DNA from 3 places in the Streptomyces sp. NPDC059994 genome. Region 1 is predicted to be linked to each of the others. Evidence: riboswitches for the same ligand, from Rfam matches in the RefSeq annotation. Region 1 holds a riboswitch; each other region holds the start of a gene.

Region 1 (7,790 bases):
TGCCCGTAGTTGAGGTCCCCGGCCCGGCCGAGCAGGCGCGCCACCGCGACCGGCAGGGTGGGGCGGTCGGGGCGGGCGATGAACACGGTCGCGCCGAACTCCCCGAGCGAGACCGCGAACGCGAACCCCGCCGCGATCAGCAGCGCCCGCCGCACCAGCGGCAGGTCCACCTCCCGCCAGACCCTGAGCGGCGAGGCGCCGAGCACGGCGGCCGCCTCGCGCAGCCGCCCGTCGACCGCGCGCAGTACGGGAAGCATGGTCCGTACGACGAACGGCACACCCACCAGCGCCTGGGCCAGCGGCACCAGGATCCAGGAGGTGCGCAGGTCCAGCGGCGGCCGGTCCAGGGTGATCAGGAAGCCGAAGCCGACCGTCACCGCCGACACTCCCAGCGGCAGCATCAGGAGCGCGTCGAAGCCCCTGACCAGGCGTCCTCCGCGCCGGGTGAGGGCCGCCGCCGCCAGTCCGCCGACGGCTACCGCGATGCCGGTCGCGGCCAGTGCGTACTGCACGGAGTTCCACACCGCCTCCAGTGGCGGCACCAGGAAGGTGCCGCCCGCCCCGGCGGACTGGAGGGAGCGGAAGTAGCCGAAGCCGTAGCCGTCGGGGGTGTCCAGGGAGCGGGCGACCAGCACGCCCAGCGGCAGCACGATCAGTACGGCCACCACGGCGAGTACCGCCGCGAGCAGCGTCCACTGTCCCGCGCCGCGCGGGCGCCGGGCCGTGTGCGCGGGGTCGACGAGTTTCAGGGCGCTCTCGCGCCGCCGTACCGTCCAGGCGTGCACGGCGAGGACCGCGCCGACCGCGGCGAACTGGACGAGGGTGAGGACCGCGGCGGTGGGCAGGTCGAGGAGCTGGGCGGTCTGGCGGTAGATCTCCACTTCGAGCGTGGAGAAGGTGGGGCCGCCGAGGATCTGGACGACGCCGAAGGAGGTGAAGGTGAAGAGGAAGACCATCAGGGCGGCGGCGGCCACGGCGGGCCCGAGCGCGGGCAGGGTGACCGTGCGCCACGCCGCGAACCGGGAGGCGCCGAGGACCCGGGCGGCTTCCTCCTGGCGCGCATCGAGCTGGGCCCACAGGCCGCCGACGGTCCGTACGACGACCGCGTAGTTGAAGAAGACATGCGCGAGCAGGATCGCCCACACCGTGGTGTCGAGCCGTACGCCCCACAGCTCGTCCAGCAGCCCGCCCCGGCCGAGCAGCGCGAGGAACGCGGTGCCGACGACGACCGTGGGCAGCACGAAGGGGACCGTGACCACGGCCCGCAGCAGCTGCCGTCCGGGGAAGTCGAAGCGCGCGAAGACGTACGCGCTGGGGAGCGCGATCAGCAGGGTGAGCGCGGTGGAGGCGAGCGCCTGCCAGGTGGTGAACCACAGGACGTGCCCGATGTCCGGGTCGGTGATCACCTCGCCGATCCGGCCGAGGTGCCAGACGCCGTCGACGCGCAGCCCGCGGCCGACGATCGCGGCCACGGGCCAGGCGAAGAATAGCGCGAAGAACGCGAGCGGCAGGGCCATCAGGCCGAGCCGCACCGCGTTCGCGCGCACCCTCTTCGCGCGGGGCGTGCGGCTTACTTCAGCACGAGCGAGGACCACGACTTGACCCACTGCTCACGGTTCTTGGAGATCTTCTCCGGAGCGACGTCGTGCGTTTCGGTGACCGTGGCGCCGAACCTGGTGAACAGCTCGGGCAGCTTGGCGTCCTTGACCACGGGGTTCACGAACATGTTGAGCGGCATGTCCTCCTGGAACTTCCTGGAGATCAGGAAGTCGAGGAGCGCCTTGCCGCCCGTCTCGTTCTTGGCGCCCTTGAGGAGCCCCGCGAACTCGGTCTGGCGGAAGCAGGTGCCGGTGGCGACGCCGGTGGGGGCCTCGGTGGGCTGCGGCTTGGCGTACAGGACCTCGACGGGCGGGCTGGAGGCGTAGGAGACGACCAGCGGGCGGTCGCCCTTGGCCTTCTTGCCGCCGGCGGAGCCGGAGAAGTCCTGGTTGTAGGCCTGCTCCCAGCCGTCGACGACCTTGACGCCGTTGTCCTTGAGCTTCTTCCAGTAGTCCTGCCAGCCTTCGTCGCCGTACTGGGCGGCGCTGCCGAGCAGGAAGCCCAGGCCCGGCGAGGAGGTCGCCGCGTTCTCGGTGACCAGCAGGTTCTTGTACTCGGGCTTGATCAGGTCGGCGAAGGAGCCCGGCGGACTGAGCTTCTTGTCCGCGAAGTACTTCTTGTCGTAGTTGACGCAGATGTCGCCGGTGTCGATCGGCGTGACCCGGTGCTCGCCCTTGTCGAGCTGGACGGCCGCGGGGACGGCGGCGAGGCCCTTCGCCTCGTACGGGGTGAAGATCCCGTTGTCGAGGGCGCGCGAGAGCAGGGTGTTGTCGACGCCGAAGAACACGTCGCCGCGCGGGGATCCCTTGGTGAGGATCTCCTGGTTGAGCGCCGCGCCCGCGTCGCCGCTCTTGAGGACCTTGACCGTGTAGCCGGTCTGCGCGGTGAACTCCTTGAGCACCGCGTCGGAGGCGGCGAACGAGTCGTGGCTGACCAGTGTGACGCTCTTGGACCCGGTGCCGCCGTCGGACTTGCCGGCGCTGTCGTCCTTGCCGCCGCACGCGGCGAGCGTACTGACCCCGAGGGCGGCGGCGAGCGCGCCGGCCGCCAACATCTTCGTACTGCGCATGGTTCTGGATCCTCCTGGTGGGACCAGGAAGAGACGCGGCCCTGCTCACCGGGCGGCGGCGAGCAGGGCGCAACAGCTTGAGTGATGACCGAACTTCCTACCCAGAATGACCTGGGCAAGGTTCAGAGGGTCTGCGACCTTACGGTGTCGCACTCTCAGCGCTGTGGCGCTCCCCTGTCGGAATATGTAATTTCGAGCCCAGACTACCTCTCGGACGCGGCGAGCTGTCCGCACGCTCCGTCGATCTCCTGGCCACGGGTGTCCCGGACGGTCACCGGCACCCCATGGGCCGCGATGGCCTCGACGAACGCCTTCTCGTCCTCGGGGCGCGAGGCGGTCCACTTCGAGCCCGGCGTCGGGTTCAGCGGAATCAGGTTGACGTGGACCCGCTTGCCCTTGAGGAGGCGGCCGAGCAGGTCACCGCGCCAGGCCTGGTCGTTGATGTCGCGGATCAGTGCGTACTCGATCGAGATGCGGCGGCCGGACTTCTCCGCGTACTCCCACGCCGCGTCCAGGACCTCGCGGACCTTCCAGCGCGTGTTGACCGGGACCAGGGTGTCGCGCAGTTCGTCGTCCGGCGCGTGCAGCGACACGGCGAGGCGGCACTTGAAGCCCTCGTCGGCGAAGCGGTGCATGGCCGGGACCAGGCCGACGGTGGAGACGGTGATGCCGCGCTGGGACAGGCCCAGGCCGTCGGGCTCGGGGTCGGTGAGGCGGCGGATGGAGCCGACGACCCGCTTGTAGTTGGCGAGCGGCTCGCCCATGCCCATGAAGACGATGTTCGACAGGCGTGCCGGGCCGCCGGGGACCTCGCCGTCGCGCAGCGCGCGCATACCGTCGACGATCTGGTGCACGATCTCGGCGGTCGACAGGTTGCGGTCCAGGCCCGCCTGGCCGGTCGCGCAGAACGGGCAGTTCATACCGCAGCCGGCCTGCGAGGAGATGCACATGGTCACCCGGTCGGGGTAGCGCATCAGCACCGACTCCACGAGCGTCCCGTCGTGCAGCCGCCACAGCGTCTTGCGGGTGGTGTCGTCGTCGCACGAGATGTGCCGCACCACCGACATCAGGTCCGGCAGCAGTTCCTCCTGGAGCCGGGTGCGCGCGGCCGCCGGGATGTCCGTCCACTGGGCCGGGTCGTGCGCGTACCGCGCGAAGTAGTGCTGCGAGAGCTGCTTGGCGCGGAACGGCTTCTCGCCGATCGCGGCGACAGCCTCTTTCCGCTCGGCGGGCGAGAGGTCGGCGAGGTGCCGCGGCGGCCGCTTCGCTCCGCGAGGTGCGACGAAGGTGAGTTCTCCCGGGACAGGGCGGGCCATGAGTGGAATCTCCTCAGTACGGCGAGGCCGGGCTACCTCCGCCGACGCGGAGCAAGCGGCGGGGCGATGCCCAAGCCGGGAGACCTCACAGGATCACCCCCGCGTGCGCGGGGCCGAAAGGGCGCACCGCGAGAACGGCGCGCCCTTCCAGAGTACCGGGGCCGGTCAGCTCCCGCCGACGAAGATCACCAGCAGCAGCCACACCACCGGCGCCGTCGGCAGCAGGGAGTCCAGGCGGTCCATGATGCCGCCGTGGCCGGGCAGCAGTGTGCCCATGTCCTTGATGCCGAGGTCCCGCTTGATCATCGACTCGCCGAGGTCGCCGAGCGTGGCGCTCGCCGCGACCGCGAGGCCGAGCAGCAGGCCCTGCCACCACTGGCCGTCGTCGATGAGGAACTGCATGCACACCGCGCCCGCCGCCATCGCGAACGTCACCGCGCCGAGCAGGCCCTCACGGGTCTTGCCGGGGCTGATGCGCGGCGCCAGCTTGTGCTTGCCGAAGCGCCAGCCGACCGCGTACGCGCCGGTGTCGCTGACCACGGTCAGCAGCAGGAAGACGAAGACCCGCCACGGCCCGTCGTCGGCGGTCAGCATCATCGCGACGAACGTGGCCAGGAACGGCACGTAGAACGCCGCGAAGACACCCGCGGTGACGTCCCTGAGGTAGCCCTCGGGCTTCTCCGTCATCCGCCACACCAGCACCGCGAGCGACGTGAGCGCCATCGCGACCCAGGCGCCTTCGGCGCCGCGCGCGTAGCCGGCGACGACCATCGCCGCGCCGCCCACCGCGAGCGGCACCAGCGGCACCTTGATGTCCTTGCGCTCGTCGAGCCGGGAGGTGAGCTCCCACAGGCCGACGACGACCGCCACCGCGATCACCCCGACGAAGACGGCCTTGACGACGAACAGCGACGCCAGGATCACCGCGCCGAGCCCGACGCCGACCCCTATCGCGGCCCGCAGGTCGCGCCCCGCCCGCTTCTTCTCCGGCTGCGCGGGCCGCTGCGGCTGCTGCGGAGTCGAAGGTGGTACCGAGCTGGGCATGGGCTCCTGCGGCGTCTCTTCGCGGAACAGGGGACCGCTCACCCGAGCGGCCCCCCGGTCACGTTGTTCGCGGTCTACGGCGTCTCTGCCCGCGTCTGGCACTACGGGCGATCGGTGCGTCCGGGACGGGGCGTCATACGCATCGTAGGCAGCGCCCGCCGAAGGCACCTCCTGGGAAGGCCCCTGGTCGGGTGGCCCCCAGTACTCGGGTCGCGGCGGAGCCCCCCAGGAAGAGTCGTTCATCAGACCTCGAGCAGCTCTGCTTCCTTGTGCTTGAGCAGCTCGTCCACCTGCGAGACGTACTTCGCGGTGGTGTCGTCGAGCTCCTTCTCCGCACGGCGGACCTCGTCCTCGCCGGACTCCTTGTCCTTGACGAGCTTGTCGAGGGCGTCCTTGGCCTTGCGGCGCACGGAGCGGATCGACACCTTGGAGTCCTCGGCCTTGGTCCGGGCGACCTTGATGTAGTCCCGGCGGCGCTCCTCCGTCAGCTCCGGGAACGTCACCCGGATGATGGAGCCGTCATTGCTCGGGTTGACGCCGAGGTCCGAGTCGCGGATCGCCTGCTCGATGTTGCGCAGCGCGCTCTTGTCGAACGGGGTCACCACGGCCATGCGCGGCTCGGGCACCGAGAACGAGGCCAGCTGGTTGATCGGCGTCAGCGCACCGTAGTAGTCGGCCACGATCTTGTTGAACATCGCCGGGTGCGCACGGCCGGTGCGAATCGCGGCGAAGTCCTCCTTGGCGACCAGGACGGCCTTCTCCATCTTCTCCTCGGCTTCGAGGAGGATTTCTTCGATCACCACTTGCTCCTGCATGTCTTGAGTGGGCCGGGAGTGCTCCGTGGGGTGCTCAACGGCCCTGCGTAACCCGCGTCTTCCCCTGCACGGTGTCCGACCGTCAGGGGATTGTCCATCCCCCGGTCAGGCCCGGGTGCCCTGGTCGCTCACGAGCGTGCCGATCTTCTCACCCTTGACCGCGCGCGCGATGTTGCCCGCGGTGATCAGTTCGAAGACCAGGATGGGGAGGTTGTTGTCGCGGCAGAGGGTGATGGCCGTCATGTCCGCCACCTTCAGGTCGCGGGTGATGACCTCGCCGTACTCCAGCGCGTCGAACTTCACGGCGTCCGGGTTGACGCGGGGGTCGGAGTCGTAGACCCCGTCCACCCCGTTCTTGCCCATCAGCATGGCCTCGGCGTCGATCTCCAGGGCGCGCTGGGCTGCCGTGGTGTCGGTGGAGAAGTACGGCATGCCCATGCCCGCGCCGAAGATGACGACGCGTCCCTTCTCCAGGTGGCGCACGGCGCGCAGCGGGATGTACGGCTCCGCGACCTGGCCCATCGTGATGGCGGTCTGGACCCGGGAGTCGATGCCCTCCTTCTCCAGGAAGTCCTGGAGAGCGAGGCAGTTCATCACCGTGCCGAGCATGCCCATGTAGTCGGAGCGGGCCCGGTCCATGCCGCGCTGCTGGAGCTCGGCTCCGCGGAAGAAGTTGCCGCCGCCGATGACGACGGCGATCTGCGCGCCGTCCCGTACGACATTGGCGATCTCGCGGGCGATGGCGTGCACGACGTCGGGGTCCACGCCGAGACCCCCTCCGCCGGCGAACGCCTCACCGGAGAGCTTCAGCATGAAGCGTCCGGTCACCTTGCCATCGTCGCGCTTGTGGTCAGCCTGGGTGGCGGCGTCCGCGCCCTGATTCATGGGGATCTCCTCGTACACATACGAAGAAGGCCATTGCCGGTGGGTGCTGTGTCCCTGAGCGGCAATGGCCTCCTCGTCAGATCTGCGGTCGTCCGTCGCGAGCGCGGCCGACGACTGCCTCAGACCCTAGCGGGGTCTTCCGTCGATCGCTGAACGGACTCAGATGCCGACCTTGATACGCGAGAAGCGCTTCAGGGTGACACCGGCCTCGTCCAGAACCTTCTGGACGGACTTCTTGTTGTCGAGCGCGTACGGCTGGCCAAGGAGCGTGGCGTCCTTGAAGAAGCCGTTGACACGACCCTCGACGATCTTCGGCAGCGCGGCCTCGGGCTTGCCCTCGGCGCGCGTGGTCTCCTCGGCGACACGACGCTCGGTCTCGACGACCTCGGCCGGGACGTCCTCGCGGGACAGCCACTTCGGGGCGAACGCGGCGATGTGCTGCGCGATGCCCTTGGCGACGTCGGCGTCGGCCTTGTCCAGCTCGACCAGGACACCGATCTGCGGCGGCAGGTCGGGCATGGTGCGGTGCATGTACGCGAAGACGAAGCCGTCGCCGTACTGCGCGAAGCGGTCCAGGACGATCTTCTCGCCGAGGTTGGCGTTGGCCTCGTCGACGTACGCCTGGACGGTCTTGCCGGCCTCGATCTCGGAGGCGAGCAGCGCCTCCAGGTCGGCCGGGGAGGTCGCGGCGACGTGCGCGGCCAGCGCGGCGGCGGTGGCCTGGAACTTCTCGCCCTTGGCGACGAAGTCCGTCTCGCACTTCAGCTCAAGGATGACACCGGAGGTGTTGTCCTCGGCGATGAGGGAGACGACCGCGCCGTTCTCGGCGGAACGGCCCTCGCGCTTGGCGACGCCCTTCTGGCCCTTGATGCGCAGCGCCTCGACGGCCTTGTCGACGTTGCCGTCGGCCTCGTCCAGCGCCTTCTTGCAGTCCATCATGCCGGCGCCGGTGAGCTCACGGAGCTTCTTGACGTCAGCGGCGGTGTAGTTCGCCATGAGTCTGTGTTTCTCTCTCGAAGTCTGACTCGAAGTCTGAAAGATCTACGGGGCTACGGGGTGACG
Region 2 (7,790 bases), on a different contig from region 1:
TCAGGTCAGACGGCGAGCGCCTGGGCGCGACGCTTCACCTCCGTGCCGCGATTCTCGCTCAGGGCCTGCGCGGGGGTGCCGGGCAGGCTCGGGTCGGAGGTGAAGAGCCACTCGATCATCTCTTCGTCGGAGTAGCCGTCGTCCCGCAGGAGCGTGAGGGTGCCGGCGAGGCCCTTCACGACCTTGTCGCCGTCGATGAAGGCGGCGGGCACCTGCAGCGTCCGCCTCTCACCGCGGCGTACGGCGATGAGCTGGCCCTCCTTGACCAGCTGCCGCACACGCGTCACCTCGACATCGAGCATCTCCGCGATGTCGGGAAGGTGGAGCCAGGCGGGAACGAGTGCATCGGTTCTTGCGTCAATCTCGGTCACGGGACAAGCGTGCCATCCCGGACTGACACTGGGTAGCCGGAGGTCAGCCGACTGCGGCCTTGAGAGGGACGGACGGGTCGGCCGCGCGGACCGGATCCAGCGTCGCACCTGCCTCGATGAGCTTGCGGCCCTGCGCCAGATCGCGCGGTCGGCCGACGGCCAGGAGGGCGACGAGCCTCCCCTCGCGCAGCCAGCAGACCGACCACGCGGCGCCTTCCGGGCCGCCCCGCCACAGCAGCCGGTCGGCGCCGCCGTGGTGGCCGACGTACTGCACGAACCTGCCGAACTGCTCGGACCAGAAGTACGGCACCGGGTCGTACGGCCGGACCGTCTCGCCGACGATGTCCGCCGCCACCGTGCGCGGCCCCTGCAGCGCGTTGTCCCAGTGGTGGATGAGCAGCCGCTCTCCGTACCTTCCCGAAGGGAAGGAGGCGCAGTCGCCGACCGCGTAGACGTCGGGCAGCGAGGTGCGCAGCCGGTCGTCGGCCGTGACCGCGCCCTCCGCGCCCCGCTCGATGCCGGTGCCCGCCAGCCAGTCGGTGGTGGGCCGGGCGCCGATGCCGACGACCACCGCGTCGGCCGGGAGCCGGCGGCCGTCCGCCAGGACGACGGCTCCCGGCTCGACGGCCGCCACGCGCGCGTGGGTGAGCAGTTCGGCGCCGCTCTCCGCGTACCAGCCGGCCATCGGCTCGGTGACCTCGGCGGGCAGCGCGCCCGCCAGCGGACGGTCGGCGGCCTCCACGACGGTGACCGCGCAGCCCGCCTCGCGCGCGGCCGTGGCGAACTCGGCCCCGATCCAGCCCGCCCCGACGACCACGACGCGGCGCTGGGCGCTCAGGACCGCGCGCAGCCGCCCGGCGTCGTCGAGGGTGCGCAGCAGATGAACGTCGGGAAGATCCTCGATGCCGGGCAGCGTGATCGGCTCCGCGCCGGAGGCGATCACCAGCGCGTCGTACGGGACGGTCCCGGACGCGGTGTCGATCTCGTGATCACGCGCGCGTACGTCCGTGACCGTCTCGCCCAGGCGCAGGTCGACTCCGAGGCCCTCGAAGTCCACCTCGAAGGCTGAACCCTCGGCCTTGCCGAGCAGCACCGCCTTGGAGAGCGGGGGTCGGTCGTACGGCTGGTGGGGCTCGGCGCCGATGAGGGTGATCCGGCCGGGAAAGCCCTGTTCGCGCAGGGCCACGGCGGTCTGGACCCCGGCCATGCCCGCGCCGACGACCACCACGTGGCGCTGTTCCGAATGCGTCTGCTTTTCGCTCACCCGATCACCATAAGCATCTGACAGTTCGTCAGGAAACCGGTCAGGCGTTAGCCTGACGCACGTACAAGCACTCGCGGGAGCCCGGACGCACCGGGCTGAGAGGGAGGCTGCAGCGGCCTCCGACCGTACGAACCTGATCCGGGTCATGCCGGCGAAGGGAGGGGCTGGACGCCCATGCATTCATCCCGAGACGGGGCAATTCCCCACGGGTCGGACGTACTGGTGGTGGGGGGCGGCATCATCGGCCTCGTCACCGCCTGGCGGGCCGCGCAGCGCGGGATGCGCACCGCGCTCGCCGACCCCGCGCCCGGCGGCGGCGCCGCCCAGGTCGCGGCGGGCATGCTCGCCGCCGTCACCGAGCTCCACTACGGCGAGGAGACCCTGCTCGGCCTCAACCTGGCCTCCGCCCGGCGCTACCCGGACTTCGTGGCCGAGCTGGAGCAGGCGAGCGGCCTCGGCACCGGCTACCGCGCCTGCGGCACCCTCGCGGTGGCCCTGGACGCCGACGACCGCGCCCATCTGCGCGATCTGCACGCGCTCCAGCAGCGCTCGGGGCTCGACTCCCAGTGGCTCACCGGGCGCGAGTGCCGCCGCCTCGAACCGATGCTGGCGCCCGGGGTGCGCGGCGGACTGCGGGTCGACGGCGACCACCAGATCGACCCGCGCCGCCTCACCAGGGCCCTGCTCACGGCGTGCGAGCGGGCCGGGGTGGTCTTCCACCACAGCTGGGCCGAGAGGCTCTCGGTGGTACGCGAGCGGGCCGCGGGGGCCGTCCTGGCCGACGGCACCGAGCTCGCCGCCGACCAGGTCGTCCTCGCGGGCGGCAGCCTCAGCGGCCGGCTCGCCGGGGTCCCGGAGGAGCTGCGGCCGCCGGTGCGCCCGGTCAAGGGCCAGGTACTGCGGCTGACCGTGCCGCCCGCGTTCGCGCCGTTCCTGTCCCGCACGGTCCGCGCGGTGGTCCGCGGCAGCCACGTCTACCTGGTGCCGCGCGCCGACGGCGAGCTCGTCGTCGGCGCCACCAGCGAGGAGCTGGGCTGGGACACCACGGTCACCGCGGGCGGCGTCTACGAGCTGCTGCGCGACGCGCACGAGCTGGTTCCCGGCATCACCGAACTGCCGCTGACCGAGACCCGCGCCGGGCTGCGCCCCGGCTCCCCCGACAACGCGCCGCTGCTCGGCCCGACCGCCCTGCCCGGCCTGCACCTGGCCACCGGCCACTACCGCAACGGGGTGCTGCTCACCCCCGTCACCGGCGACGCGCTGGCGCACGCGCTGGCCACCGGCGAACTGCCCGACGAGGCGCGCCCCTTCACCCCCCGCCGCTTCACCTCCGCCCCGGTGGAGTCCGTACCGCAGGAGCTGACCGCATGACCGTCTCCCTGACGACCGTCTCCGTCAACGGCGAGGCACGCGACCTCGCCGCCGGCACCACCCTCGACGCCCTCGTCGCCGCCCTGACGCCCGCGCCCGCCGGGGTCGCCGCCGCCGTCAACGAGACGGTGGTGCCGCGCGGCCAGTGGGCCGCGACCACGCTCGGCGACGGCGACCGCGTCGAGGTCCTGACCGCCGTCCAGGGAGGCTGAGCCATGGCCGACGACCTGTTCACCCTCGGCGGTACGACCTTCACCTCGCGGCTGATCATGGGCACTGGCGGGGCGCCGAGCCTAGACGTCCTGGAGCGCTCGCTCGCCGCCTCCGGCACCGAGCTGACGACCGTCGCGATGCGCCGCCTCGACCCGACGGTGCAGGGCTCGGTCCTGTCCGTCCTGGAGAAGCTGAACATCAGCGTGCTGCCGAACACGGCGGGCTGCTTCACCGCCGGGGAGGCCGTGCTGACCGCCCGCCTCGCGCGCGAGGCGCTCGGCACGGACTGGGTCAAGCTGGAGGTGGTCGCCGACGAGCGCACCCTGCTGCCCGATCCGGTCGAGCTCCTGGACGCGGCGGAAGTGCTGGTCGACGATGGTTTCACGGTGCTGCCGTACACCAACGACGACCCGGTGCTCGCCCGGAAGCTGGAGGACGTGGGGTGCGCGGCGATCATGCCGCTCGGCTCCCCCATCGGCTCCGGGCTCGGCATCCGCAACCCGCACAACTTCGAGCTGATCGTGGACCGCGCCACCGTCCCGGTCATCCTCGACGCGGGCGCGGGCACCGCCTCCGACGCGGCGCTCGCGATGGAGCTGGGGTGCTCGGCGGTGATGCTCGCCTCGGCCGTCACGCGCGCGCAGGAGCCGGCCTTGATGGCGGAGGCGATGCGGTACGCGGTGGAGGCGGGCCGCCTGGCGTACCGGGCGGGCCGCATCCCCCGCCGCCACTTCGCACAGGCGTCCTCCCCCGTGGAGGGCCGCGCCGCGCTGGACCCGGAACGCCCGGCGTTCTAGACGCAGGTGGGTCGGCTGCGGACCGCATGTGGTTGCTGGCGCAGTTCCCCGCGCCCCCAGGGGGTCAGGGGCGCGGGGAACTGCGTGACAAGCCCCCACCGGCCCGCGGCCGAAAGACCCCCAGAGCCGGGCCCACGCCACTGCGTCCGTCACAGCTCCGCTTCAGTCCCGCCCCGGGATCACCCGGGGCGGGAAGGGTGTCCGTGACCGCTCGTAGACTCTGCTGCGTGGATACGACCCTTCAGGACCCCCTCGTCGGGCAGGTGCTCGACGGCCGCTACCGCGTCGAGGCGCGCATCGCCGTCGGCGGTATGGCCACGGTCTACCGGGCCGTCGACACCCGGCTCGACCGGGTGCTCGCCCTCAAGGTGATGCATCCGGCGCTCGCCGCCGACGCCTCGTTCGTGGAGCGGTTCATCCGCGAGGCCAAGTCCGTCGCCCGGCTCGCCCACCCCAATGTGGTCGGCATGTTCGACCAGGGCACCGACGGCGGATACGTCTACCTGGCGATGGAGTACGTGGCGGGCTGCACCCTGCGCGACGTGCTGCGCGAGCGCGGCGCCCTGCAGCCCCGGGCCGCCCTGGACATCCTGGAGCCGGTGCTCGCCGCCCTCGGCGCCGCGCACCGCGCCGGTTTCGTCCACCGGGACATGAAGCCGGAGAACGTGCTGATAGGGGACGACGGCCGGGTCAAGGTCGCCGACTTCGGCCTGGTCCGGGCGGTGGACGCGGTCACCAGCACCACCGGCAGCGTCCTCGGCACCGTCTCCTACCTCGCCCCCGAGCAGATCGAGCAGGGCACCGCCGACACCCGCGCGGACGTCTACGCGTGCGGTGTCGTGCTCTACGAGATGCTGACCGGCGCCAAGCCGCACTCCGGGGAGAACGCGGCCCAGATCCTCTACGCCCACCTCCACGAGGGTGTGCCCGCGCCGTCCGCCGCCGTGCCCGGCCTCGCCGTCGAGCTGGACGACCTGGTGGCCTCGGCCACCGCCCGCGAACCGGACGCGCGGCCGTACGACGCGGTGGGCCTGCTCGCGCAGACCCGCGAGGCCCGCGCGGCGCTCGGCGACGAGCAGCTGGACGCGGTGCCCCCGCAGGCCGCGCCCGCGGCGGGGGCCTCCGGCTCCGAGGACCGTACGAGCGTCATACCGCGCGCGGTGGCGACCCCGGCCCGGGGCAGCGCGCCAACGGCGGGTGCCGCCCCGCTCCCGGCCGAGCGGGACGCGGTCAACCGCACCAGCCGGCTGACCGTGCCGCCGTCCGGGCCCGCCCCGGCACGCGCGCGTGGCGGGCGGCCCCGCTTCGTCCTGAACGGGCGGCGCGGCCTGATCGCGGTCGTCGCCGCCGTCCTGCTGGCCCTGGGGATCGGCGCCGGGGTCTGGTACATCAACTCCGGCCAGTTCACGCACGTCCCCGCCGTCATCGGGCAGAGCGAGAGCGCCGCCAAGAAGCGGCTCACGGACGCGGGCCTCGCGGTGAAGAAGGTCGACCGCCGCTACAGCGACACCGTCAAGCGCGGCACGGTGATCGAGACGGACCCGGAGACGGGCGCGCGCGTGCGCGGCAACGCCTCGGTGACCGTCGTGGTCTCGCGCGGCCCGGAGATGGTCAAGGTCCCGGACGTCAGCGGCAAGCCGCTGGACGACGCCAAGAAGGCGCTGGCCGACGCCGGGCTGACGCCGGGCGCGGTCACCGAGGAGTTCAACGAGGACACCGACCAGGGCTCGGTCGTCAGCACCGCCCCGGCCGCGGGCGCCCCGCGCCGCGCGGACACCGCGGTCGCCCTCGTCGTCAGCAAGGGCGCCCCGGTCGAGACCCCCGGGGTCGTCGGGGACTCGGTGGAGGACGCCACCTCGGCACTGAAGGACGCGGGCCTTGAGGTGCGGATCGCGCCCGAGCAGGTCAACTCGCCGCAGGAGGCGGGCAGCATCGCCGCCCAGTCCGCGGCCGAGGGCTCCCGCCTCGCCAAGGGCGACACGGTCACGCTCACCGTCTCCAAGGGCCCGCGGATGATCACCGTGCCCAAGGTGACCGGCGAGAAGGCCGACGACGCCAGGAAGGAGCTGGAGAAGGCGGGCTTCAAGGTCGACGTCGACCGCGGCTTCCCGTTCCTCAGCGACGAGATCGCCGGCCAGTCCGTCAAGGCCGGCGACCAGGCGCCGGAAGGCTCCACCATCACCATCAAGACCAAGGGACTCTGATCCACCCCATGCGCAACCCCATCGGCGGCCACATCCCCGTGGCCGGCGGCCTCGCCACGACCGGCCTCTCCTACGCGCGCGAGCTCGGCGCCGAGACCGTCCAGGTCTTCGTCGCCAACCCGCGCGGCTGGGCGACCCCCACCGGCAACCCGGCCCAGGACGAGAGGTTCCGCGCCGAGTGCGCGGCCGAGGGCATCTCCGCGTACGTGCACGCCCCGTATCTGATCAACTTCGGCTCGCACACCGAGGCGACCGCCGAGAAGTCGGTGGAGTCGCTGCGGCACTCGCTGCGCCGGGGCCGGGACATCGGCGCGCTCGGCGTGGTCGTGCACACCGGCTCCGCGACCGGCGGCAGGCCGCGCGCGGAAGCACTGGCGCAGGTACGGGAGCGGTTGCTGCCACTGCTGGACGAGCTGACGCACGACGACGACCCGTTCCTGCTCCTGGAGTCGACGGCCGGGCAGGGGTTCTCGCTGTGTTCGCGGACCTGGGACTTCGGCCCGTACTTCGAGGCGCTGGACGCCCACCCCAAGCTCGGCGTCTGCCTGGACACCTGCCACATACACGCGGCCGGGCACGACCTGGCCGGGCCCGGCGGGGCGGCGCAGACCCTGGACCTGCTGGTGGAGACCGTCGGCGCAGGGCGGCTGAAGCTGATCCACGCCAACGACTCCAAGGAGGGAGTGGGCTCGCACCTGGACCGGCACATGAACATCGGCGCCGGCCACATAGGCGCGGAGCCGTTCCGCGAGCTGCTCGCGCACCCGGCGACCGACGGCGTACCGCTGATCATCGAGACGCCCGGCGGGAAGGAGGGGCAGGCGGCGGACATCGCGCTGCTGAAGTCCCTGCGGCCCTGATCCTCCCTTGAGGGAATACCCCCTGGGGGTATACCGTTCCTGTCATCGACAGGAACGGTCATCCGGCGTTGGGGGCACAGCCATGCAGCACGAGGCGCACACGCACACCGAGCACGAGCACCACGAGCACCACGAGGGTCACGAGGGTCACGAGGGTCACGAGGGTCACGAGGGTCACGAGGGTCACGAGGGTCACCAGCAGCACCGGGGACACGGCGACGCGCACGCCCCCCACGGTCAAGGCGGCGGCAAGGTCAGCTGGTCCATGGCCGCCCAGGCCACCCTGCACTGCCTCACCGGGTGCGCCATCGGCGAGATCCTCGGGATGGTCGTGGGCACCGCGTTCGGCTGGGGCAACATGCCGACGATGGTGCTGGCCATCGTCCTGGCCTTCTTCTTCGGCTACTCGCTCACCCTGCGCGGCATCCTGCGGGCCGGGGTCGGCTTCCGTACCGCCTTCAAGGTCGCGCTCGCCGCGGACACCCTCTCCATCGCCGTCATGGAGCTGATCGACAACGGGGTGATCGCGCTCTGGCCGGCCGCCATGGACGCGACGCTCGCGCAGGCGCTGTTCTGGGGCTCGCTCGCGGTCTCGCTCGCGCTCGCCTTCGTGGTCACCACACCGGTCAACAAGTGGATGATCGGCCGCGGCAAGGGCCACGCGGTGGTGCACCAGTACCACCACTGACGCCCCGGAAAGGCGCCAGGAC
Region 3 (7,790 bases), on a different contig from region 1:
CGGCTACGCCCTCGTCATCCTGCCCGCCACCTCACGCCGCAGCCCCGCGGACGTCTGGTCGAACGTCGCCCTCGACGGCACCGTCGTGATCGACCCCTCCGACCAGGATCCCGTCGTCACCGAACTGGTCCGCCAGGGACTTCCGGTGGTCTCCGACGGACGTCCGGCGGGTTCGCTGCCGGTGACCGCGTGGGTCGACAACGACCACGAGGCCGCCGTACTCGAACTGCTCGACCATCTCGCAGCCGCCGGCGCCCGCCGGATCGGCCTCCTCACCGGCACCACCACCGACACCTATACCCGGCTCTCCACCGAGGCGTATCTGAGCTGGTGCGAGCGGGTCGGGCAGGACCCGGTCTACGAGTCCTACCCCGCCCACGACCCGTGCGCGGGCGCCGTCGCGGCCGACCGGCTGCTCGCCCGCCCGGACCGGCCCGACGCCGTGTACGGACTGTTCGACCCCAACGGCACCGATCTACTGGCGGCCGCCCGCAGATACGGGCTGCGGGTGCCCGAGGACCTGCTGCTCGTCTGCTGCAGCGAGTCCACCGTGTACGCGAGCACCGAACCGCCCATCACCACCCTCTCGCTCAAGCCCCGGCGCATCGGCACCGCCGTGGTCCAACTGCTCATCGACGCCATCGAAGGCATCGACCACGGTCACCCGATCGAGCAGGTGATACCGACCGAACTCATCATCCGCACGTCGTCGCAGCGCCGTTCGCCGCGTACGACGGTCAGTCCCCCGCGCTCCCCCGTCGCGGAACCCAGGGGACTCGGCCAGGACCCGAACGTGCCGGACAGGAGCCCCGAGAGCGATGCGGACAAGGACTAGACCAACACATTGGGGGACATAACAACCGGTAAACCAAGGCCGCGCCCGGATTCACCACCCCTGGTGCGTCACACAGCACGAGCCTCATTCCTATGATGGGCGCACGACACCACGGATCCCCGCCCGACCAGGGGGGTCCCACGGTGTACGGCGGCGCGACGGTGGTGGAGGGGTCGATGACTCAGGGGGCCGGTCTGGGACCCGAGCGGACGGAGACGTTGCGTGACTTCCGGGTGCCTCCGTACGCGCAGGCTCCCGCGCATTCCGCGCAGGTCCCTCCGCCGCCCCCACCCGTCGAAATGCCTCCACCGGCGCAGCCGCGCCCTCCTGTGGCAGTGCACCCGGCGGAGGCGTACCCCGCGGACATCCACCCGGGGAACGCCTTCGCCGACGACGAGCCGCCCGAGGGCTACACCCCGACGGCACGCGACCTCCCGGTGATCAACCGGGGGGACACCGTGCAGGTCCGGGTGCAGACCGACCCCGCCCCGGCGCCCCTGCCGGACGGCCTCGGGCCGCTCTACGTCGTGGGCGACGTCCACGGCTACCTCGACGAACTCCTGGCCGCGCTGCGCGAGCAGGGGCTGATCGACGTCGACGCGAACTGGGCCGCGGGCAACGCCCGCCTCTGGTTCCTCGGCGACTTCACCGACCGCGGTCCCGACGGCATCGGCGTCATCGACCTGGTGATGCGGCTGTCGGCCGAGGCCGCGGCCGCCGGCGGCTACTGCAAGGCCCTCATGGGCAACCACGAGCTGCTCCTGATCGGCGCCAAGCGTTTCGGTGACACCCCGGTCAACTCCGGTGCGGGCACCGCCACCTTCCAGGCCGCCTGGCTGCTCAACGGCGGCCAGAAGGCCGACATGGACCGCCTCCAGGACGTCCATCTGCAGTGGATGTCCCGCCTCGACGCGATCGAGCAGGAGGACGGGCATCTGCTGATGCACTCCGACACCACCGCGTACCTGGAGTACGGCGACTCCATCGAAGCCGTGAACGACACCGTGCACGCGCTGCTCACCCGCAACGACGCCGACGAATGCTGGGACCTGTTCCGGAAGTTCACCAAGCGCTTCGCCTTCCGCGACGACGGCGGCCCCCAGGCCGCCCGCGAGCTGCTCTCGGCGTACGGCGGGCAGCGAGTGGTCCACGGACACAGCCCGATTCCCTACCTCCTGGGCGAAGTGGGCACCGAAGACGGCGAGGAAGACTCCCGTCCGGTCGTGGAGGGCCCGCATGTGTACGCGGACGGCCTCGCCATCGCCATGGACGGTGGGGTGACCATGGCCGGAAAACTGCTGGTCGTGCAGTTGCCTCTGCATGACTGACGCGTAATCGGGAAAGCACCGGCTCGGGCGGCAGCAAGGTGATTTCGGAAACACCCTGTCACCCCGTGCCGTAACCGCTCTACCATCGGCTTATCCGTAGCAGGCTCTCCTCCGTTTCCGCCCGATTGCCCGTTCGTCAGGCGGGCTTTCCGGCCCTACGGAGCATCGGGGGATGCACATGAACAGCGCTCCGCACCTGCTGACCGAGGACCGCCCGGAGTTCGAGCGGATCCTCGACGACGCACTGCGCACCGCGCCCGACCGGCCCGAGCTGGCCGGCGTAGGAGTACGGCTCAACACCGAGCAGTTGCGCACCATGGTGCTCAACGCCGGTGCCCTCGTCTCGGCGGCCGCGGCGGCCGAGTACGACCACTACGTCAGGGTGCGCGAGGAGTTGCGCACGCCCTCCACCCCCGCGCTCACATCGGAACGCGGCTCGGTGATGACGCCTCCGGTGGTCGACAGCCCGGAATCCACCTCGGGTGCGGGCGTCGGCGCGGTCGTCGCGGTGCTGGCACCCGTCCTCTCCGGGACCGCCGCCGCGATCTTCCTGTTGGTGGGCTACGTCCTGAAGATGCTCAACCCCGAGCCCGCCTTCGCCGACACTTTACTGACCGCCGGCTGGTTCTTCGGAGCGCTCACCGCGGCCGCGATACTCGCCGCCGCGATCAGCCTCCTGCTCACCGCGCTCCGCAACGGCGCCACCCAGGTCGTCGCCGAGCCGGAGGAGACCGAGGTGGGCGACGAGAGAACACAGGAGGTCTCCCGGGCCCGTGACGCATGGCGCCACGCCCTGGTGGAGCGGGGCATCTACCCGTTCCTGCGTGAGGCGCTGGCCGACCCGGGCGCCGGTCCGGGCGTACCGAGGCGCCGCTCGGCGGGCCGGATACCGAGCCTCGGCTACGACCGGCCCGACTTCGACAGTCCGGGCGACTCGTCCACCGGGACCCGCCCCAGCTTCACCAGCCCGGACTTCACCAGTCCCGACTTCGGGGGCCCCGAACACCAGCCGGAGTGACCGGCTTGGGGGCGCCCGTTTCACGTGAAACCGCTGGGACCCCACCGGGAAACCACCGGCACCTTCGTTTCACGTGAAACCACGGCCGCGCATGTTTCACGTGAAACAGGGATCGCTGTTTCACGTGAAACATCGGTACGCGTACGTCACTCCGCGATCGGCAGATAGACGCGGTTGCCCGCCTCGGCGAACTCCTTGGACTTCTCCGCCATTCCGGCCTCGATGTCTCCCGCCGCCAGATCCCCGCCGTGCTCGCGCCGGATGTCCTGCGAGATCTTCATCGAGCAGAACTTCGGCCCGCACATCGAGCAGAAGTGAGCGGTCTTCGCCGGCTCGGCGGGCAGCGTCTCGTCGTGGAACTCGCGCGCGGTGTCAGGGTCGAGGGCCAGATTGAACTGGTCCTCCCAGCGGAACTCGAAGCGGGCGTCCGAGAGCGCGTCGTCCCAGTCCTGCGCGCCCGGGTGTCCCTTGGCGAGGTCGGCCGCGTGCGCCGCGATCTTGTAGGTGATGACGCCCGTCTTGACGTCGTCGCGGTTCGGCAGGCCCAGGTGCTCCTTGGGCGTGACGTAGCAGAGCATCGCGGTGCCCCACCAGGCGATCATCGCGGCACCGATGCCGGAGGTGATGTGGTCGTACGCCGGGGCGACGTCGGTGGTCAGCGGGCCGAGCGTGTAGAACGGCGCCTCTTCGCAGATCTCCTGCTGGAGGTCGATGTTCTCCTTGATCTTGTGCATCGGGACGTGTCCCGGGCCCTCGATCATCGTCTGCACGTTGTGGCGCTTGGCGATCGTGTTGAGCTCACCGAGCGTGCGCAGCTCGGCGAACTGCGCCTCGTCGTTGGCGTCCGCGATGGAGCCCGGGCGCAGACCGTCGCCCAGGGAGTACGTCACGTCGTACGCCGCGAGGATCTCGCAGAGCTCCTCGAAGTTCTCGTACAGGAACGACTCCTTGTGGTGCGCGAGGCACCAGGCGGCCATGATCGAGCCGCCGCGCGAGACGATGCCGGTCTTGCGGCGGGCGGTGAGCGGCACATACCGCAGGAGCACCCCGGCGTGGACCGTCATGTAGTCGACGCCCTGCTCGGCCTGCTCGATGACCGTGTCCTTGTAGACGTCCCAGGTCAGCTCCTCGGCGCGGCCGTCGACCTTCTCCAGCGCCTGGTAGAGCGGCACGGTGCCGATCGGGACGGGGGAGTTACGCAGCACCCACTCGCGGGTGGTGTGGATGTTGCGGCCGGTCGAGAGGTCCATGACCGTGTCGGCGCCCCAGCGGGTGGCCCAGGTCATCTTGTCGACCTCCTCCTCGATGGAGGAGGTGACGGCGGAGTTGCCGATGTTGGCGTTGACCTTCACCAGGAACCGCTTGCCGATGATCATCGGCTCGATCTCGGGGTGGTTGACGTTGGCGGGCAGCACCGCGCGCCCGGCCGCGATCTCCTCGCGCACGACCTCGGGCGAGACGTTCTCGCGGATCGCGACGTACTCCATCTCCGGGGTGACCTCGCCCCGGCGGGCGTACGCGAGCTGGGTGACGGCCTGCCCGCCACGGCCCCGGCGCGGCTGGCGCGGGCGGCCCGGGAACACCGCGTCGAGGTTCTTCAGGCCGCCGCGCGGCGAGGTGTGCTTGATGCCGTCGTCCTCGGGGCGCGCGGGGCGGCCCGCGTACTCCTCGGTGTCGCCGCGCGCGATGATCCAGTTCTCCCGGAGCGGGGCGAGTCCCCGGCGGACGTCCGTCTCGATGTTCGGGTCGGTGTACGGCCCGGACGTGTCGTACAGCGTGACGTCCTTGCCATTGGTGAGGTGAACCTGGCGGACCGGCACCCGGAGGTCGGGGCGCGAGCCCTCGACGTATCCCTTGTGCCAGCCGATGGACTTCCCGGCCCCGCTCTGATTCGAGGCAGGCGTGCGTGCGTCCTGAACGGTCATGAGACCTACTCCCTACGCCGGCATTACCCGGTAACAGGTTCGGCGGTCGGCGCAGCCGCTTCCGTACGGTTCGTACGGCTTTCAGCGCCCTCTCAGCCCGGTGCTCCGAGCTCCCGCGTGTGCAAAGGTGTCACCACGCTAGCGCCATCGCCAGCGCGCTGAACAGAGGGGCCCCGCCGTCTTGCGATGATCGGGCGGTGACGTCAGCAGAGCAGCCCCCCGAAGACGCCCACGGACACCCACACGGCCAGACCTCTGGGCACACGCACAGCCACGGTCCCGCGGCGCCCGTCTCGAAGCATCTCCGCAAGGTGATCGCCGCCGTGCTGATCCCGTTCTCGGTCGCGGTGCTCGTCGGCCTGGCCGTGCTGTGGCCCGGGGGATCCCCGTCCCACCAGCGCACCGGAGTCGGCTTCGACCGCCAGACCCAGCAGGCGAAGGTCGTCGCCCTCCAGAAGGTCGACTGCAAGTCGGTCAACGCCGGTCAGACGCCGTCGAACGGCGACACCTCAACCGCCGAGGGCCAACAGGCCGGGCGCTCACAGCGGGGCCTGTGCGCCAAGGCGACGGTCGAGGTCACCAGCGGCAAGGAGAAGGGCCGCACCTTCACCGAGATCGTCCAGCCGGACGCCCCGCGCCAACTGCACAAGGGGCAGGGCGTGATCGTCGCGTACGCCCCCGACGCCCCGCACGACCTGCAGTATTCGGTGACGGATGTGAACAGGCGGCTCCCGATGGCGCTGCTCGCGGGGATCTTCGCGCTCGCGGTCGTGGTCGTCGGCCGGCTGCGCGGGGTGATGGCGCTCGTCGCGCTGGTCGTCTCGTTCGCCGTGCTGACCCTGTTCATCCTCCCGGCGATCCTCCAGGGCTCCAATCCGCTGCTGGTCGCGGTGGTGGGTTCGAGCGCGATCATGCTGATCGCGCTGTACATGTGCCACGGCCTGTCGGCGCGCACCTCGGTCGCCGTGCTCGGCACGCTGGTCTCGCTCGTCCTGATCGGGCTGCTCGGGTCGCTCTTCATCGGCTGGGCCTCGCTGACCGGCAACACCGACGACAACACCGGCCTGATCCACGCGCTGTACCCGAACATCGACATGTCCGGTCTGCTGCTGGCCGGCGTGATCATCGGATCGCTCGGGGTGCTCGACGATGTGACGGTCACCCAGACGTCGGCGGTCTGGGAGCTCCACGAGGCCAATCCGACGATGGGCCCGCGCGGGCTGTACCGGGCAGGCATCCGGATCGGCCGCGACCACATCGCGTCGGTGGTCAACACCCTGGTCCTGGCATACGCCGGCGCGGCGCTGCCGCTGTTGCTGCTGTTCTCCATCGCGCAGAGCAGCGTGGGGACGGTGGCCAACAGCGAGTTGGTCGCCGAGGAGATCGTCCGGATGCTGGTGGGATCGATCGGCCTGGTGGCCTCGGTCCCGTTGACCACCGTACTCGCGGCGCTGGTGGTCTCGGCCGACCGACCGGCCGTCGCGGCCGGCGGGCCCGTGCGGCGCGGACGGGGCCGGCGCCGCAAGAAGTAGGCGGCGCTCAGCCCGCGTTCTGCTCCTCGGCCAGGATCCGTCCCAGCGCCTCGTCCAGATGTCCGTCGAAGTCGCCGAGCGCGCGCTCCTGTCCCAGCGGTACGAGCTTGTCGGTGCGGTCGAGGAAGGCCACCAGCGGGCCGGCCCCGGCCCGGAAGAGCGCCCGTTCGCCGCCCACCTGGAGGCGGATGTGGACGCCGCGGAGCTCCTCGGGGCAGGAGGGCGCGATGTGCACGTCCCCTTCGCCAGTGGGGGTGTTGATGCCGTCGAGCAGCAGTTCCCGCCCGAATGTCCAGGTCACGGGTTCGTCGCCGGGAAGGTGGAAGGTCATGTGGACGGCGTACGGATCGTCGCCGCGGTACGTGAGCTCCACCGGGATCCTGAAGGAGAGCTCCTCGGAGACGAGGAAGCTCATCATGACCTCTGCCAGGACCTCACGCATCATGTACCCCGCTGTAGCTGAAATGGCCAGGAATGATCCCCCCTGGCCCTCTTGACGCAATCGTGCTGGAAGCGCTAACAGATCACAAGGAGTGAGTTTTCAGATACTGATAGAGAACGCGAGGGAACTGAGGAGACGACCGACTTCGCCGCGGAGCTGCTCGATCGCCGGAATCAGGCGTTCTTGCTGGTGGAGGGGGAGGGAGATGGCCACGGTGGCGGCTCCGGAACCCGCCGTGATCGGGATGGCCGCGCAGACCGTACCCAGGGCGTACTCCTGTCGTTCGACGACGGGCTGCATACGCTCCGTAGCCGCGAGGCGGTCCAGGAGGGCCCTGCGGTCGCGTACGGAGTAGGGAGTGACCGCGCGGACAGGGTGCCGTTTCAGATGGTCCTCGCGGGCCTTCTCGTCGAGTTGGCTCAACAGGCACTGGCCGATGGCGTGCGCGTGCCCGGTCTCCCGGAAGTCGGCCCACTCCTCGACGGCCGGGGCCGAGGGCGTGTCGGCCACTCCGGCGATCTCGATCTCACCCTCGCGGTAGACCGCGAAGTAGACGGGGACCCCGATGGCGTCGCGCCACTCCGCGAGAGAGCGGCTGATCTTGGTGCGACGATTCTGCATCGCGCCGCCGTCCGCCAGCCTCTCGGCCGCCTCGCCGAAGAGGAACACACCGTTCTCCCTGCGCAGATAGCCCTCGTGGGTGAGGGTGC

Evidence for each region. A riboswitch is a leader RNA that binds a small molecule or an ion and turns the genes downstream of it on or off. The one in region 1 is predicted to bind thiamine pyrophosphate.
Region 2: it holds a riboswitch for thiamine pyrophosphate, as region 1 does, so the genes downstream of both, thiO (glycine oxidase ThiO) here and ACFWA7_RS38850 (thiamine ABC transporter substrate binding subunit) in region 1, are expected to answer to the same signal.
Region 3: it holds a riboswitch for thiamine pyrophosphate, as region 1 does, so the genes downstream of both, thiC (phosphomethylpyrimidine synthase ThiC) here and ACFWA7_RS38850 (thiamine ABC transporter substrate binding subunit) in region 1, are expected to answer to the same signal.

Annotation. Positions count from the first base shown of each region.
Region 1 covers NZ_JBHWUR010000179.1:22-7,811, reverse strand. Annotated here, with positions in the region: gene ACFWA7_RS38855 (ABC transporter permease) at 1-1,517, opposite strand, end outside; gene ACFWA7_RS38850 (thiamine ABC transporter substrate binding subunit) at 1,571-2,668, opposite strand; TPP riboswitch at 2,745-2,854, opposite strand; gene rlmN (23S rRNA (adenine(2503)-C(2))-methyltransferase RlmN) at 2,872-3,984, opposite strand; gene ACFWA7_RS38840 (phosphatidate cytidylyltransferase) at 4,150-5,271, opposite strand; gene frr (ribosome recycling factor) at 5,271-5,828, opposite strand; gene pyrH (UMP kinase) at 5,949-6,728, opposite strand; gene tsf (translation elongation factor Ts) at 6,888-7,724, opposite strand.
Region 2 covers NZ_JBHWUR010000039.1:36,188-43,977, forward strand. Annotated here, with positions in the region: gene ACFWA7_RS20695 (Rv2175c family DNA-binding protein) at 6-371, opposite strand; gene ACFWA7_RS20700 (NAD(P)/FAD-dependent oxidoreductase) at 415-1,578, opposite strand; TPP riboswitch at 1,699-1,812, shown strand; gene thiO (glycine oxidase ThiO) at 1,810-3,006, shown strand; gene thiS (sulfur carrier protein ThiS) at 3,003-3,218, shown strand; gene ACFWA7_RS20715 (thiazole synthase) at 3,222-4,016, shown strand; gene pknB (Stk1 family PASTA domain-containing Ser/Thr kinase) at 4,244-6,220, shown strand; gene ACFWA7_RS20725 (deoxyribonuclease IV) at 6,229-7,080, shown strand; gene ACFWA7_RS20730 (DUF4396 domain-containing protein) at 7,163-7,768, shown strand.
Region 3 covers NZ_JBHWUR010000008.1:64,522-72,311, reverse strand. Annotated here, with positions in the region: gene ACFWA7_RS07235 (LacI family DNA-binding transcriptional regulator) at 1-835, shown strand, start outside; gene ACFWA7_RS07230 (metallophosphoesterase) at 997-2,163, shown strand; gene ACFWA7_RS07225 (hypothetical protein) at 2,336-3,181, shown strand; gene thiC (phosphomethylpyrimidine synthase ThiC) at 3,328-5,106, opposite strand; TPP riboswitch at 5,099-5,233, opposite strand; gene ACFWA7_RS07215 (YibE/F family protein) at 5,304-6,638, shown strand; gene ACFWA7_RS07210 (SsgA family sporulation/cell division regulator) at 6,646-7,083, opposite strand; gene ACFWA7_RS07205 (IclR family transcriptional regulator) at 7,180-7,790, opposite strand, start outside.